2 regions of the Mesorhizobium sp. M0587 genome follow, and region 1 is predicted to be linked to the other one. Evidence: predicted binding sites of a transcription regulator. Region 1 holds the regulator's gene; the other holds the start of a gene.
The links. Region 1 encodes HrcA, which represses chaperone genes, less so after heat shock. Its sites were predicted from a motif close to GTTAGCACTCNCNNNNNGNGAGTGCTAAC; they were not measured.
Positions count from the first base shown of each region.

Region 2: a site for HrcA is predicted at 3,928-3,956, ahead of NKI49_RS00660 (co-chaperone GroES). Genes of this name have one in related genera too.

Region 1 covers NZ_JAMYQP010000045.1:18,341-26,041, reverse strand. Annotated here, with positions in the region: gene cysK (cysteine synthase A) at 1-472, opposite strand, end outside; gene NKI49_RS28485 (LysE family translocator) at 652-1,269, opposite strand; gene NKI49_RS28480 (PQQ-dependent sugar dehydrogenase) at 1,463-2,812, opposite strand; gene NKI49_RS28475 (hypothetical protein) at 2,906-3,103, opposite strand; gene hrcA (heat-inducible transcriptional repressor HrcA) at 3,185-4,267, opposite strand; gene rph (ribonuclease PH) at 4,445-5,161, shown strand; gene NKI49_RS28460 (VOC family protein) at 5,184-5,594, shown strand; gene rdgB (RdgB/HAM1 family non-canonical purine NTP pyrophosphatase) at 5,594-6,256, shown strand; gene hemW (radical SAM family heme chaperone HemW) at 6,253-7,416, shown strand; gene NKI49_RS28445 (hypothetical protein) at 7,565-7,701, opposite strand, start outside.
Region 2 covers NZ_JAMYQP010000001.1:128,770-136,470, forward strand. Annotated here, with positions in the region: gene NKI49_RS00620 (CBS domain-containing protein) at 1-393, shown strand, start outside; gene NKI49_RS00625 (hypothetical protein) at 469-795, opposite strand; gene NKI49_RS00630 (sugar phosphorylase) at 972-1,178, opposite strand; gene NKI49_RS00635 (Hsp20/alpha crystallin family protein) at 1,445-1,957, opposite strand; gene NKI49_RS00640 (Hsp20 family protein) at 2,047-2,529, opposite strand; gene NKI49_RS00645 (hypothetical protein) at 2,729-2,947, shown strand; gene NKI49_RS00650 (DUF982 domain-containing protein) at 3,067-3,342, shown strand; gene NKI49_RS00655 (usg protein) at 3,403-3,681, opposite strand; gene NKI49_RS00660 (co-chaperone GroES) at 4,111-4,425, shown strand; gene groL (chaperonin GroEL) at 4,482-6,110, shown strand; gene NKI49_RS00670 (hypothetical protein) at 6,175-6,396, shown strand; gene NKI49_RS00675 (DUF982 domain-containing protein) at 6,766-7,068, shown strand; gene NKI49_RS00680 (YciE/YciF ferroxidase family protein) at 7,462-7,701, shown strand, end outside.

The sequences.
Region 1 (7,701 bases):
GGATGATGGCGTTGGGGATCGTCGCGGCCAGTTCGTCGGCCTTGGCGATGGCGCCCTTCATGCCCTTCGGCCCTTCGGTCAGGACCAGCTCGGCGCCGAGCAGCGCCAGCATCTTGCGGCGCTCGACCGACATCGTCTCCGGCATGGTCAGGATCAGCTTGTAACCCTTGGCGGCGGCGGCGAAGGCGAGAGCGATGCCGGTGTTGCCGGATGTCGGTTCGATCAGCGTCGTCTTGCCGGGAGAAATCTTGCCGGCCGCCTCCAGCGCCTCGATCATCGCCACGCCGATGCGGTCCTTGACCGAGGCGATCGGGTTGAAGAATTCGAGCTTGGCGATGAGGTTGGCGACGACGCCCTTTTCCCTGGCGAATTTGTCGAGCCGCACCAATGGCGTATCGCCGATCGTGTCGGTGATCGAATTGTAGATGCGGCCGCGACCGGGCACGCGGGCGGAGGTGACGGGTTTGTTCATTGGTTTCGCTCCCAAAACTTCAGGCGATTGGCGTCCAGCCGGCAAGATAGAGCCTTCGGTCGCGCAAGATAGACTGTCGGCCGAAAATATCCGAGTGGGGGCCGTGTCTAAAACGCCCTTGTCCTGGAAAAGCGTTTTCGGGAAAAGCCGATCTCTGGAATGTTTTGGCCGAAAGTGCCCTATTGGCGGGCGGCAATCGCCGCTGCCGCTCCGACCATGAAGCCGGCGGCAGTGCGGTTCAGCGCCTTGAGCGCTCGCGGCGATTTCAGGAACCAGCGCGCCTTGGCCGCCAGCGCGAGATAGGGCACCAGCACGACCAAGAGCACGACGATGGTGATCGCCACGAGAATACCGTAGTCGGCCAGCGTGATCGTCTTCAGGTCGACGATGGTCGGCGTGATCGCAAGATAGAAGATCATCGTCTTCGGATTGCCGAGCGTGACGGTCAGGCCGGCGACAAAGCTGGACAGCAGCCCGCCTTTGCCTTTCCTCGCCTCGACCGTCTCGGGCGTGATGCCGCTGTTCCAGAAGCGCCAGCCGAGAAAGGCCAGATAGGCAACGCCCAGCCATTTGATGGCGAGAAAAACCATGCCGAAGGTCTGCGCGACGAAAGCGAGGCCGAGCACCACGGCGGTCAGATAGGTAAGATCGCCAAGCATCAGGCCGAAGGACATGGCGAGCGACGAGCGAAAGCCGGAACCGAGCGCACGCGCGACGAGCGCGGTGACGCCAGGGCCGGGAATGGCGGCAGCGATGCCGAGTGCGGCGCTGTAGGCGAGAAATCCGGCAAGGGTCATGGCATTGGCCTCAGATCATATGCCTTGTCGCATGGATCGGAACCAAAGTTGATTCCCTGCGGCCGGAATTCATTGCACCAGATGTCGCTGGCCCCCATCTGGTCGCTTCGCGGCCAACTTCTCGCCGCAGCGAGCAGCAGTCTTCTCTCCCTCGGGCTCTCCGGGGTGGAGAGCCTGCCTTGCGCGAGCAGAATCAGGAACGGCCGTCGCCATAGGTGACGCGCCAGATGGTGCCGTTGCCGTCCTCGGTGACGATCAGCGCGCCGTCGCTTGCCACCGCCACGCCTGCTGGCCGGCCCCAGACATTGCCGTTGGAGGCTACGAAGCCGGTCATGAAATCCTCGTATTCGCCGGTAGGTTTGCCGTCCCTGAACAGCAACCGGACAACCTTGTAGCCGGTTCTGTTGCCGCGATTCCACGAGCCATGCAGGGCAACGAAAGCGTCGCCCTGATACTCCTGTGGAAAAGTCTTGCCGTCGTAGAAGGCGATGTTGAGCGGCGCCGAGTGCGCCTGCATCAGCACATCGGGAATGGTCGCCTTGCCGGCAAGATCGGGACGCTCGCCCTCGTGAAGCGGATCCTCATTGTCGCCGATATAATACCAGGGCCAGCCATAGAAGGCGCCGTCCTTGACGGCCGTTGCGTATTCGGGCGGCACATCGTCGCCAAGCCCGTCGCGCTCGTTGACGACGCACCACAGCGCCCCGGTCGCCGGCTGCACGGTCATGCCCGAGCAGTTGCGCAGTCCAGTGGCGACAGTTCTGCCATTTTTGCCGTCCGGATCGAAGGCCAGCACCTCGGCGCGGCCGCTTTCGAAGCCCCAGGCAGCGCCGAGCGGCTTCGATCTGGCCCATGCGTCAAGGCCGCCTTCTGGCTCCTTCGCCATGTCCGAAGCGGCGTTCGAACCCGAGCCGACCGACAAATAGAGCGTCTTGCCGTCGGGCGAGAAGGCGATGTCGCGGGTCCAGTGATGATTGGCGGGAATGTCGTCGAGGACGGTTTCCGGCTCGCCGGAAGCTCTCAGATCACCACTGCGGTAGGCAAACCGCACGATGCTGTCGCTGTTGGCGACATAGACCCATTGCGGGTCATTGCCCGGCGGATAGAAGGCAATGCCATAGGGCTGATTGAGGTTGCCGGCAAAGATGCCTTTCTCGGCGGGTTTCGCACTGCCTGCGGCCAGCCGAAAGACGCGGACCCGATTGGCTTCGCTGTCGGCGACGAACAGGTCGCCATTCGGAGCGACGCGCACGACACGCGGATTGGCGATGCCCGATGCGACCAGTTCGGCCGAAAAACCGGGCGGCAATCGCGGCCTGGCGCCTTGCGGCCGCTCCGCCAGGCCGGCGCTATTCGAGGTGGATTTGGTGACGTCGGGCTTCGGCAGGTCTTCCGGCTTGATCAGCCGGCGCACCCCCGGCCTGTCGGCACGCCAGTCGCCGAAGGCGGCGGCACCTTTGAGCACCGGCTGATCGGCCTGTTGGGCGGATGCCGTCGTGACGGCAAACAGGGCAACAAAGGCCGTACCAGCGAAACGGATCATCCCGTCCTCCAACATTGGTCACGGGTCAGGAACGGCAGGTTTCGCCGATCGTTCCGCTTTACACGACGAGTTGAAGGCAGACCACTTCCAGGCTCAGTTGCCGGCGGCGTAGAAATCGTCATCCAGGCGTTTTTCCAGCGCGACGAGATCGGCCGGCAGCGGCAGCCCCATGGCGCGCATCTCCCGCAGTTTTTCGCGCAACTGTTCCTGGATTTCGTGCTGATCCTCCGGCTGGTTGACCATCTCCTCGAGCAGCAGGCTGATGCGGGCCTTGAATTCTTCGAGCGCCATTCTTTTTCTCCTCGGCAGCCTGTTCTTCGGAAGCGCGGGAAGCCGCCATTCGCAGGCCGGCATCACCTGAGTATCAGCGCCTTAGCGCAGCATGCGGGAAATCAGCTGCGCCGTATAGTCGACCATCGGGACGATGCGGGCATAGTTCAGCCGCGTCGGGCCGATGACGCCGAGCGCGCCGACGACGCGGGCGTCCTTGTCGCGATAGGGCGCGACGACCAGCGACGAGCCCGACAGCGAAAACAGCTTGTTTTCCGAGCCGATGAAGATGCGCACGCCCGATCCCTGCTCGGCAAGGTCAAGCAGCTGGATCAGCCCGTCCTGCGTCTCCATGTCCTCGAACAGGTGCCGCAGCAATTCGATATCGGCTTGGGCCGTGACGTTTTCGAGCAAATTGGCGCGGCCGCGCACGATGAGCCGCGCCGGCAGGCCGCTTTCGGCACCGGCCCAAACCGCCAGGCCTTTCTCGACAAGGTCCTGCGACAGCGTGTCGAGCGCTGCCCTGGTCTCTTCCTTGATGCGGGCGATCTCGGTCCGCGCCTCGGCCAGCGTACGGCCGCGAATATGGGCGTTGAGGAAGTTCGAGGCTTCGTGCAGTTGCGACACGGTGATGCCGGCCGGCAGCTCGATGACGCGATTCTCCACATCGCCGTTCTGTGACACCAGCACCGCCAGCGCCTTGGTCGGCTCGAGCTGGATGAATTCGATATGCTTTAGCGCGACCTCGTTCTTCGCGGCCAGGACCAGGCCGGCGCCGCGCGACATGCCCGACAGCATCTGGCTGGCCTCGGTCAGCATGTGCTCCAGAGTGGCGCCCGAACCGGAGGCCCGCACCTGCGCCTCGATGCTGCGGCGCTCCTCGTCGGAAAGGTCGCCAAGCTCCATGAAGGCATCGACGAAGAAGCGCAGCCCGGCCTGCGTGGGCAGCCGGCCGGCCGAGATGTGGGGCGCATAGATCAGGCCAAGGTGCTCGAGGTCGCTCATCACGTTGCGGATGGTGGCCGGCGACAGCGAGGACGGCAGGATACGCGACAGGCTGCGGGATCCCACCGGTTCGCCGTCCCTGAGATAGGAATCGACGATGCGCCGGAAGATGTCGCGCGAACGCATGTCGAGGGATTGAAGCGCGGGCGCCTGCGAGTTCGGATCGACTGCCTTGGTCATTGCGCCAAAAACCTCCGGCTTAAGGATATAGACTTCCGCCCGGCCCGCGCAACCGGTGTCTGCGTCAGATCACCCGGTGTCTGTGTCAGATCGCTCGGCCATTTTCCTTTGCGCCATCCGTCCCATGCGGCTACAAGCCGGCCAAGATTCCGAAAAATGAACGAGAAAGTAGCCTGAATGCGCCCTTCCAAACGCCAATTCGACGAAATGCGCGCCATATCCTTCGAGCGCGGCGTCTCCAAGCATGCCGAAGGCTCGTGCCTGGTGAAATTCGGCGACACGCATGTCCTGTGCACCGCCAGCCTGGAGGAAAAAGTGCCGGGCTGGATGCGCAATTCCGGCAAGGGCTGGGTGACGGCGGAATACGGCATGCTGCCACGCTCGACCGGAGAGCGCATGCGCCGCGAGGCCTCCGCCGGCAAGCAGGGCGGCCGCACGCTGGAAATCCAGCGGCTGATCGGCCGCTCCTTGCGCGCCGTGGTCGACCTGCAGGCGCTCGGCGAGCAGCAGATCACCGTCGACTGCGACGTCATACAAGCCGATGGCGGCACCCGCACCGCCTCGATCACCGGCGGCTGGGTCGCGCTTTACGATTGCCTGCGCTGGATGGAAGCACGGCAGATGACCAGCGTCGCCAAGGTGCTGAAGGACCACGTCGCGGCGATTTCCTGCGGCATCCATGACGGCCAGCCGGTCATCGACCTCGATTATATCGAGGATTCGGCCGCCGGCACCGATGCCAATTTCGTCATGACCGGCAAGGGCGGCATCGTCGAGATCCAGGGCACCGCCGAGGGTGAACCTTTTTCGGAAGGGCAGTTCGCCGAGCTGATGGGCCTGGCCAAGAAAGGCATCCAGCGCCTGGTCAGCCTGCAGCAGATGGCGGTGGCGTAGTTTTCAAATGCCTATCTTGAGCGTGACTCCTTCCGCAATCCTGGAATCGGCCCTCTACGTCACCGATCTCTCCGCAGCGGAAGCGTTCTACACCGATATCCTCGGCCTTGACCTCCTCGGCAAGGTCGAGGGCCGCCACCTCTTCTTCCGCTGCGGCCCCGGCGTGCTGCTGATCTTCAACGCCGAGGCGACCAAGATCCCGCCGGCGCCCGACGCGCGGCTGAAAGTGCCGCCGCACGGCGCGGTCGGCGAAGGCCATCTCTGCTTTGCCGCGACCGCCGATGAAATCAGCCGCTGGAAATCCCATCTGAAGGCGAAGAAGATCGCCATCGAAAGCGAATTCGAATGGCCGCAAGGCGGCCGCTCGATCTATATCCGCGATCCCTCCGGCAATTCGATCGAATTCGCCGAGCCGAGAATCTGGGGACTTTGATGCATTCACTCGACGGAAAGAAGATCGTCGTCGCCAGCCACAATGCCGGCAAGCTGCGCGAATTCGCCGACCTGATGGCGCCGTTCGGTTTCGAGGCGAAATCGGCCAAGGAATACGGCCTGCCGGAGCCGGAGGAAACCGGCACCACCTTCGAGGAAAACGCCTATATCAAGGCCTTCGCCGCCGCTAAAGCCACTGGCCTGCCGGCGCTGTCGGACGATTCCGGCCTGTGCGTCGACGCGCTTGACGGCGCGCCAGGCGTCTATACCGCCAACTGGGCCGAAACCCCCGACGGGTCGCGCGATTTCGGCATGGCCATGCAGCGCACCGAAGTGGCACTGCAGGAAGTCGGAGCCGCCTTGCCGCAACAGCGCAAGGGGCGCTTTGTCGCCGTCATATGCCTGGCGTTCCCCGACGGCGAGGCCGAATATTATCGCGGCGAGGCCGAAGGCACGCTGGTCTGGCCGCCGCGCGGCGGACTCGGCTTCGGCTACGACCCGGTTTTCCTGCCGGATGGCTTCGACAAGACCTTTGGCGAGATGAGTGCTGAGGAGAAACACGGCTGGAAGCCCGGCCAGTCGGCCGCGCTGTCGCACCGCGCCCGGGCTTTCCAGAAATTCGCCGAGGCACGATTGAATCTGGCGCGAACGGGTTCGACATGACCATGCTGCTCGACCGCAGCCCGGGCTTCGGCGTCTATGTGCATTGGCCGTTCTGCGCGGCCAAATGCCCTTATTGCGACTTCAACAGCCATGTCCGCCATCAGCCGGTTGACCAGGACCGTTTTTCGAGCGCTTTCGAGGCGGAACTCGCGACGATGCGCGAGCGCACCGGGCCACGAGAAGTGACCAGCATATTCCTCGGCGGCGGCACGCCATCGCTGATGAAGCCGGAAACGGTGGCCAGGGTCCTGGATGCGGTAGCGAAGTACTGGACCGTTCCGGCCGGCATTGAGGTGACGCTGGAAGCAAACCCGTCCTCGGTCGAGGCCGAGCGTTTTCGCGGCTACCGGGCGGCGGGCGTCAACCGCGTCTCGCTCGGGGTGCAGGCGCTGAACGACAAGGATTTGCGCTTCCTCGGCCGGCTGCACAATGTCGAGGAAGCACTGCACGCCATCGGTCTTGCACGTGAGATTTTTCCGCGGCTCTCCTTCGATCTCATCTATGCGCGGCCCGGCCAGACGCCCGAGGCCTGGCAGGCCGAGCTTGAACAGGCAATCGGCCATGCCGCCGACCACCTGTCGCTCTACCAGCTGACCATCGAGGAAGGCACCCCATTTCACGCCCTGCATGCGGCCAAGAAATTCACTATTCCCGATAATGACCACGCCGCCGACCTCTATGCGTTGACGCAGGAGATCACATCCGCGCATGGTTTGCCGGCTTACGAGATTTCCAATCATGCCCGGCAGGGCGCCGAGAGCCGGCACAATCTGACCTACTGGCGTTATGGCGAATATGTCGGCGTCGGCCCCGGCGCGCATGGCCGCTTCGTCGAGAATGGCCGCCGCGTGGTGACGATCGCCGAGCGGATGCCGGAAACCTGGGCCAATCTGGTCGAGGCCAAGGGCCATGGCGTCACCGGTGGCGAGATCCTGACGCGCTCCGAAGAAGCCGACGAATTCCTGCTGATGGGCTTGCGATTGGCCGAGGGCATCGACCTTTCGCGCTACGAGGCGTTCTCCGGACGCGGCCTGTCGAGCGCACGGCTGTCGGTGTTGCAGGGCGAAGGTCTGGTCGCGCCGATCGGCAACACCCGGCTGCGCGCCACGCCGGCCGGCATGATCGTGCTCGACGCCGTGGTGGCCGATCTCGCGCGATAGGTTCTACGAGGCGAGTGCCGAACCTAGTGTCGGCAGGGCAGAGGGGGGTGCGAAGGTACGCTACCGATCGGCTTTCATTTTGCGTCGCTTCGCTCCTTGCCCCGTCTTGGGACGACGAAGGAGAGCCGTCTCTGCCAAACTTGCTCGGCTAAGCGTCGTGCTTGTGGCGGTGTTTGCCGCGCTCCTTTTCGGCATGCGCCTCTCCAGAGCGAACCGGCTTGGCGTCGTCCTTGTCGCGTCGGGCGCGGTGCTGGTCGCCTATCGAGGGATGCGGCACGCCGTTGC
Region 2 (7,701 bases), on a different contig from region 1:
ACCATCCAGGAGGCAGCCCGCATCATGGCTGAAATAGACGCCGGTCTGGTTCCGGTCGGCGACAATGACCGGCTCGTCGGCATGCTGACCGATCGTGATATCGCGATCCGTGCGGTGGCGCAGGGCAAGGGCCCCGACACCAAGGTCGGCGATGTCATGACGAATGACGTGAAATACTGTTTCGACGACGAAGACACCGATGACGTATGCCGGAATCTCGGCGATCAGCAGATACGTCGCATTCCCGTGGTGAACCGGGACAAGCGGCTCGTCGGCATCGTCTCGCTGGGCGATCTCGCATTCGCGGACGGCAGCGGCGGCACCGGCGATACCTTGGCCGCCATCTCACGCCCCGGCGGGCAGCACACGCAAACCGGCGGCGTGCGGCATTAGCTGGAGCGTTGAAGCGCTGAAATTGCCCGGCGCTTCGAATGGAGGCCGTCCAGGTCCGCAGGGAACTGCCGCATCTTAGCCGCCACCTATCGGCGTCATCACCTTTCCGGTTCCTCCGCATTCGGGACAGGGTGCGCCGCCGACCTTGCCGGTCTCCGAGCAGCGGCGGCAAACGTTCTCGCCGGCACCCGGCGTACCTGGCGAAACTTCGTCAGGATTGCCTTGCGTCTCCTGGGAGTGACGGGATTCGCCCTGAAGCGAGTTTCTTAGCCGATCGACAGATCTCTCATCGAACTCAAGCGCCTTGCTGCTGTCGTCAGGCAAACCTTCGCCGGACTGGGCGATGGTTTCGTCGCGCGGCCGATCATTCAGGCCGGTAGTAATTTTCGGTTTCCGAGCCATTGCGGCATCCTCCGCGATCGCAGAACGGTGATCCTTGGCGAGGGCATGATCCTCGCCTGAACGTCAGCTTCGAAGAGCGTGCTGGAGTTGCCCTGGACATTTTCGGACGCCGAAATACCGCTGCGCCCGACCTCTTGCAGAGTTCGGCCCTTCCGGTGCCGTTGACCCTGAACGCCTCACCAGCGGATGACGATTACCTTGTCGCTCCCGCCGTCCAGTTGCACCGCCTCGGTGCCATCAGACTTCCGGCTGCCGATTCGAGCGTTATTGACGACCTCCACGCCAGCAGGATTCACGCCGAAGACTTCATCCACTTCGGCGGTGCAGACCAGTGTTTCGGGCGGTAAATTCTCGACCTGCTTCATTAGCTCGCGAAGCATCATGTCACACCCTTTCGCTTGGAACGATACGGCATATGCCCGCAAACCCGTTGGAGCGCGAAATGTTCCTCGCCAAGCAGCCGACCGCGGATGCCGGCAGCAGGCGGCGAATTTCCGCGCCAGCTTGGACACCAGAAAAGCCGAAGTGTCACGCCGCTGACCGCCGACCGAACATCTTCGGGCCTATAACGGCACGCCCGACGGATCGATTTCTTCCCGTCGGTATGCTGCGCGCCGGAGGCAGGTTGACCACCTCCGGCTGCTGAACGTCAGCTCTTGCCTTTGATCGCGATGCGTTTTGCCTGTGATCGCGCCTGCTCGGTCTTCGGTAGCGTGATTGTGAGGACGCCGTTGTTGAAACGAGCATCGACCTTGTCCTCGTCTATCTCATAGCCGAGTGGAATACGGCGCTCGAAGCGGCCGTAAAACCGCTCGGAGAACTGTCGGTCCTTGTCCTCCGTTTCGGAGCGCTTCTCACCTTTCAACGCGAGCACGCCATCATCGAGCAGAACCTCGATGTCCTTTTCCTCCATGCCGGGCACCTCGGCCGTGACACGGATCTCCTTCTCGCCATCGGAGATCTCGACGCTCGGCCAGCGCCCGCCGTCCGAGGAGAATGCCGGCAACGACGGCAGTCCGGAACCGAAACCTCGGAAGACGTCGTCGAACAGTCGGTTCACTTCACGGTGCAACGACAGGAACGGATCACGTTCGCCGTCGCGAAACACGCTGGGAACCTGGCCGCGTTCGCGGCCAAACGGAATGAGATCACGTACGCTCATTGTTTTTCTCCTCTCTTTATCTTGGTCTCCTCCAAGTCGCCTCAGAACCGGACGTACTCATCCGGCTGTGAGCTTAAAGTGGACCAGTCTCAGGCGGCCTGCTTTTTGGTCGCCTGGCTAGCAGTCCTGGACTCGATAGTGCGCTCTGTCCCGCCGCTGCCGATCTCAATCCGGCGCGGCTTCATCTCTTCGGGAATCTGGCGCTTGAGATCAATGGTCAGCAAGCCGTTGGCGAGGCCGGCGCCGGTAACCTTCACATGGTCAGCCAATTCGAAGCGACGCTCGAACGGTCGGGCCGCGATGCCGCGATGCAAGTAATCGCCATTGTCCTCTGCTGATCTTTCGCCAGCGACGACAAGCATATTGGGCTCATGTATGACGCTCAACTCATTTTGGCTGAAGCCTGCCACAGCCATGGTGATGCGGTAGGCGTCGTCGCCGGTCTTGGCGATGTCATAGGGCGGCCAATTGTCGACGCTTGTCGACCGGCTCGCATTCTCGAGCAGGTCGAAGACGCGGTCGAAACCGATGCTCGACCGATAGAGTGGGGAAAAGTCGAATGCGGTTCTCATAGCTACATCCTCCGTTGAGCAACATAGATACGAAGAGCGCCAGCACCGGCGCTTATAGCCGGCCCCGTTCGGCGACCGGCGATTTTGATTTGGTAGTTGTCTGTTTGAAATCAAGACCCAATTCTGTGTTGCTGCCGGATTCTGCCGACGAAGCCGCACACCCCATTCCGGCGCTGCTGGCACTCCCACGGAGGACATCATGACCATGACACGCGACGACATCATTTCGGTACTCGGACCCGTCGACGAGGCGGTCATCGCCGATATCGCCCTGACAGGAGCCACGATCGAGGAATTGCGCGAAGCCGTCGCCTGGATTGGGGCCGACGAGGCGCTGGTCAATGAGGGGCGTCCCCTGCCGGGCCCAAGGGTGGCGAAACTGATGGAGTTGCTCGAGACGCCGGAGGAGGAGGACTAACCGGCGTTGGCCGGTGGTCTTGAATCGCTCGGGCGAGTGAACCATGTGCTCCACCGGCGCCGATCCTAGAATCGGTCGCCGGCGTTGCTTGCTCGAAGAACAAAAAGACGGAGGAAGTGATGAACGACGTCCCGTTTACCCAGCCGATCACTCTTAGTTTTCAGTCCAGCAGAGAGCGCAAGGTCGCGAGCAGCTGGGAAGCGATCGAGTGCATGCGCTTTGAATGGCCCACACGAGCGCGCGGCCGTAGCTGGCGCGCAGCCTATCGGACTTGCCGCGACGCGCTCGACGGCTGGCGCACGGCGCGTGAGGCGCGCAAGGCGTTTTTGCACGCGGCCCGCACCGCCGGATTGCTTGCCGCAGCGCACAAGCCCGACGGATCGCCAGAATCGTAAGGGCAACGAGATCCTAGGGCAACGAGGCCGGCGTTAGTGCAGGACGCCGGCTTTACCGTATCACTGAAGGGCGATGATGCCGTCGACCGCCCGCCAGTCCGACGGCTGGATGAGGCGGTGGTGAGCGACACGGACCGAATGGAGCGGGCCATCGAGTTCGCGCTCCCAATAGCCGAGAAACTCCTTGAGTTCCGGAAAGTCCGGAGCGAGATCGTAGTCCTGCCAGATATAGAGCTGAAGCAGGCTCGGATGGTCCGGCAGATGATAGTGTATTTCGGCGGTGGTCAGGCCATAGCCATCCATTTGCAGGCGGAATTCGCTGCTGACGCTTTCAGCCATGCGTTTCTCCTTTCCTATATCTCCGTTCAGGCGTCGAGCCTGTCGAATTTGTGGGCCAGGTTGGAAATGATCGGCGAAAGGCTCTTTCGGTTCATCGATGTCCTCCGTCTGCAAATAACGCCTCGAGAAGGTCGGCGGTTCCGGCCGCCCCGGGGCAGCCGAGCCCGAATGGTCCTGTTGAATCGCGACGAAAATTCAAGTCGCAAGCCCTGGCACTCAAACCAAATAGCTTCGCGATAACAGGCTTTTGGCACTCGCCCCGGTCGTGTGCCAAAATTTTTTGGCCAGGCTCTTGAAACCGAAAAACAGCAAAACTAGCTCGATATGCGCCACGATAGTTGATGAAGGATCGCGGCGCCTGCACCGGCTCGATATTGCCGGTCCGGTGTGGAGGAGGCTCAAAACCTGCTTGTCCATGAGGAGAACGACATGACGTTTCGTCCATTGCACGACCGTATCCTGGTCCGCCGCGTCGAAGCCGAGGAAAAGTCGGCCGGCGGCATCATTATTCCCGACACTGCCAAGGAAAAGCCGCAGGAGGGCGAAGTACTCGCCGTCGGTCCCGGCGGGCGTGACGACAGCGGCAAGCTCACCGAGCTCGACGTGAAGATCGGCGACCGCATCCTGTTCGGCAAATGGTCCGGCACGGAGATCAGGCTCGATGGCGAGGACCTGCTCATCATGAAGGAAAGCGACGTGATGGGCGTAATCGAGCAGACCGCCGAAGTGAAGAAGGCCGCCTGATGGCTTCTTCGAATCCAACCAGTCAACGAATGCTGCCTGAATGAAGGAGTGATCCAATGGCTGCCAAAGATGTGAAATTCCATACCGAAGCGCGCGAGAAGATGCTGCGCGGCGTCGATATTCTTGCCAATGCGGTGAAGGTGACGCTCGGCCCCAAGGGCCGCAATGTCGTCATCGACAAGTCATTCGGTGCTCCGCGCATCACGAAGGACGGCGTCACCGTCGCCAAAGAGATCGAGCTTGAGGACAAGTTCGAGAACATGGGCGCGCAGATGGTGCGCGAAGTGGCTTCCAAGACCAGTGACCTTGCGGGCGACGGCACCACGACCGCGACCGTCCTCGCGCAGGCGATCGTCAAGGAAGGCGCCAAGGCTGTTGCATCGGGCATGAACCCGATGGATCTGAAGCGCGGCATCGACAAGGCGGTCGATGCGGTCGTCGCCGAACTAAAGGCCAATGCCCGCAAGGTGACAAAGAACGACGAGATCGTGCAAGTCGGCACCATTTCAGCCAATGGCGACGCCGAGATCGGCCGCTTCCTCGCCGAGGCGATGGAGAAGGTCGGCAATGAGGGCGTCATCACGGTCGAAGAGGCCAAGACCGCCGAGACGGAACTCGAAGTGGTCGAAGGCATGCAGTTCGACCGCGGTTATCTCTCTCCCTATTTCATCACCAATCAGGACAAGATGCGCGTCGAGCTCGACGAACCCTATGTGCTGATCCACGAGAAGAAGCTCGCCAATCTGCAAGCGATGCTTCCCGTCCTGGAAGCCGTGGTGCAGTCGGGCAAGCCGTTGTTGATCATCGCCGAGGATGTCGAGGGCGAGGCGCTCGCCACGCTGGTGGTCAACAAGCTGCGTGGCGGACTGAAGGTCGCGGCCGTCAAGGCGCCGGGCTTCGGCGACCGCCGCAAGGCCATGCTGGAGGACATCGCCATCCTCACCGGCGGCACCGCGATCTCGGAAGACCTTGGCATCAAGTTGGAAAACGTGACGCTGCAGATGCTGGGCCGTGCCAAGAAGGTGGTGATCGAGAAGGAGAACACTACCGTCGTCGACGGTGTCGGCCGCAAGGAAGAGATCCAGGGCCGCATCGCCCAGATCAAGGCCCAGATCGAGGAAACCACCTCCGACTATGATCGCGAGAAGCTGCAGGAGCGCCTGGCCAAGCTCGCCGGCGGTGTCGCGGTGATCCGGGTCGGCGGTTCGACCGAAGTCGAGGTCAAGGAACGTAAGGACCGCGTCGACGATGCCCTGCATGCGACGCGCGCGGCGGTCGAGGAGGGTGTGCTGCCGGGGGGCGGGGTCGCGTTGCTGAGGGCCGCCAAGGCACTCGATGCCGTCCTCGTCGACAATGCCGACCAGAAGACCGGCGTCGAAATCGTGCGCCGCGCGATCGAAACCCCGGTTCGTCAGATCGCCGAGAATGCCGGCGCCGAGGGCTCGATCATCGTTGGCAAGCTGCGGGAGAAGAGCGAGTTCGGTTGGGGCTGGAATGCCCAGACCGACGAGTTTGGCGACCTCTACGGCCAGGGCGTGATCGACCCGGCCAAGGTGGTGCGCACGGCTCTGCAGGATGCAGCCTCCGTCGCCGGCCTGTTGGTAACCACGGAGGCGATGGTGGCCGAGAAGCCGAAGAAGGAAACCCCGCCGGCCATGCCCGCCGGCGCCGGCATGGAGTTCTGAGGTGTGGCCAGTCCGCCCGCTCCCTGGCGGAGCGGGCACCGGTCGCAAGATAGCGGAGGAAAACATGGATATGACGGCTGGCCTCGGGCCCGTACCCCAGCCGACCCATTCGGCAAAGGATTTCCTGGCCTACGAGACCGAATGCAGGGCGGCGCTGAAGCCGCTGCTGACAGCACTGATCGACATGGCCGAAGCTGCCGGCTGGAGCCGGCGCACTTTGGCATCGACACTGATGTTTCTTGCCGCGCAGCACGTCTCGTCGGCCTCCGAGGAGGTCAAGACATGATTGCGGGCCGGTTGCGGGAATGCCTGAAAGCGCTGAGGTGGGAGGCAAGAGATCTTGCGGCCGAACTTGGCTGTCCGCAACGAGAGGTCGCGGCCTGGCTGGACGGCCGCAGCCCTTCTCCCCTTGCCGTCGGGGCCTGGCTCGAGGCGTTGGTCAAGGCGCACAAGGCCCTGCCGGCGCCGGGCCGGAGTACCCCGGTGCTTCAGCCGGACTCGGCCAAGATCGAACTGGCCGGAATCAGCATCACTGGACCGGCGGTCGCGTCCGCCATGCATGTAATCCCGACGCATTCGCCCTATCCGCGGCGGGCCGCGCTCTCAGGTGCCCGGCCCGTTGCAGGTCCTGCACAATCGAAAGGAGGCACAAGCCATGGATCGCGGGCAGTTTGAAGAACCGGTCACCCTTCTGGTGGGAATGGGTTTTCCGGTGAGAGTCGAGAATGTCATGCAAGCCTACGCCTTGCTTCAGGATTGGCCCGCCGCCAGACGCAACGGCGCCCACGCCGTCGCGCTCAATGCCTGCAAGGCCGGCATCGCCGGCGAGATAGATCCGCAGACCGTGCGGACAACGCTGGTCGCCTTTGGCCGCCGCAACGACATTCTGCTGCCGACCACCCACCCACGTCCGGTGCCGGCATCGCTCGGCAACGCTCTGCCTGCCGGGCGAGTTTGAAGGTCCTTGCGGGCGATTGGATCGGCAGGCCAACGCGCTGCGGCAAGTTTGTTCCAATGGCCGAACGTTTGACGATTTCCATGCAAATGCCCGCGTCCCTGCAGAAGGACGCGGGCAGATCGGGAGGGTTCCCGATCGGCAGCGGTTGAGGGGAAACTGCTGCAAAAGCAGAAACTTCGATCTCGACGAGACGTTCCAGCGAAATCGATAATTTTGCTGGGGCGGCCAGGATGCCATTGTGACGAGACACGATGTCTGCCCCTGGATTGTGCGCCATCGCCGCGGCGCCCTGACCGACAGTTTTCTCGACGACGCGAAGGAACAACTCCCGAGCAGCATTGTTAAAGCTGAGCGTGTCGCTCGATTCGCATTCCTCGATTGTCGGAGATGAAGATGGCCACGAAAAAGAGTTCGCAAAGCAATGCCAAAGGTCTCGAAGACCTGTTCTATGACGGACTGAAGGATATATACTACGCCGAACGCAAGATCCTGACTGCGTTGAAGAAGATGGCGAAGGGGGCCGAATCGTCGGAGTTGACCGCCGCATTTGAAAAGCACCGCGAGGAGACCGAAGACCAGGTCGAACGGCTGCAGCAGGTCTTCGAGATTTTCGGTAAGCGGGCGCAGGGAAAG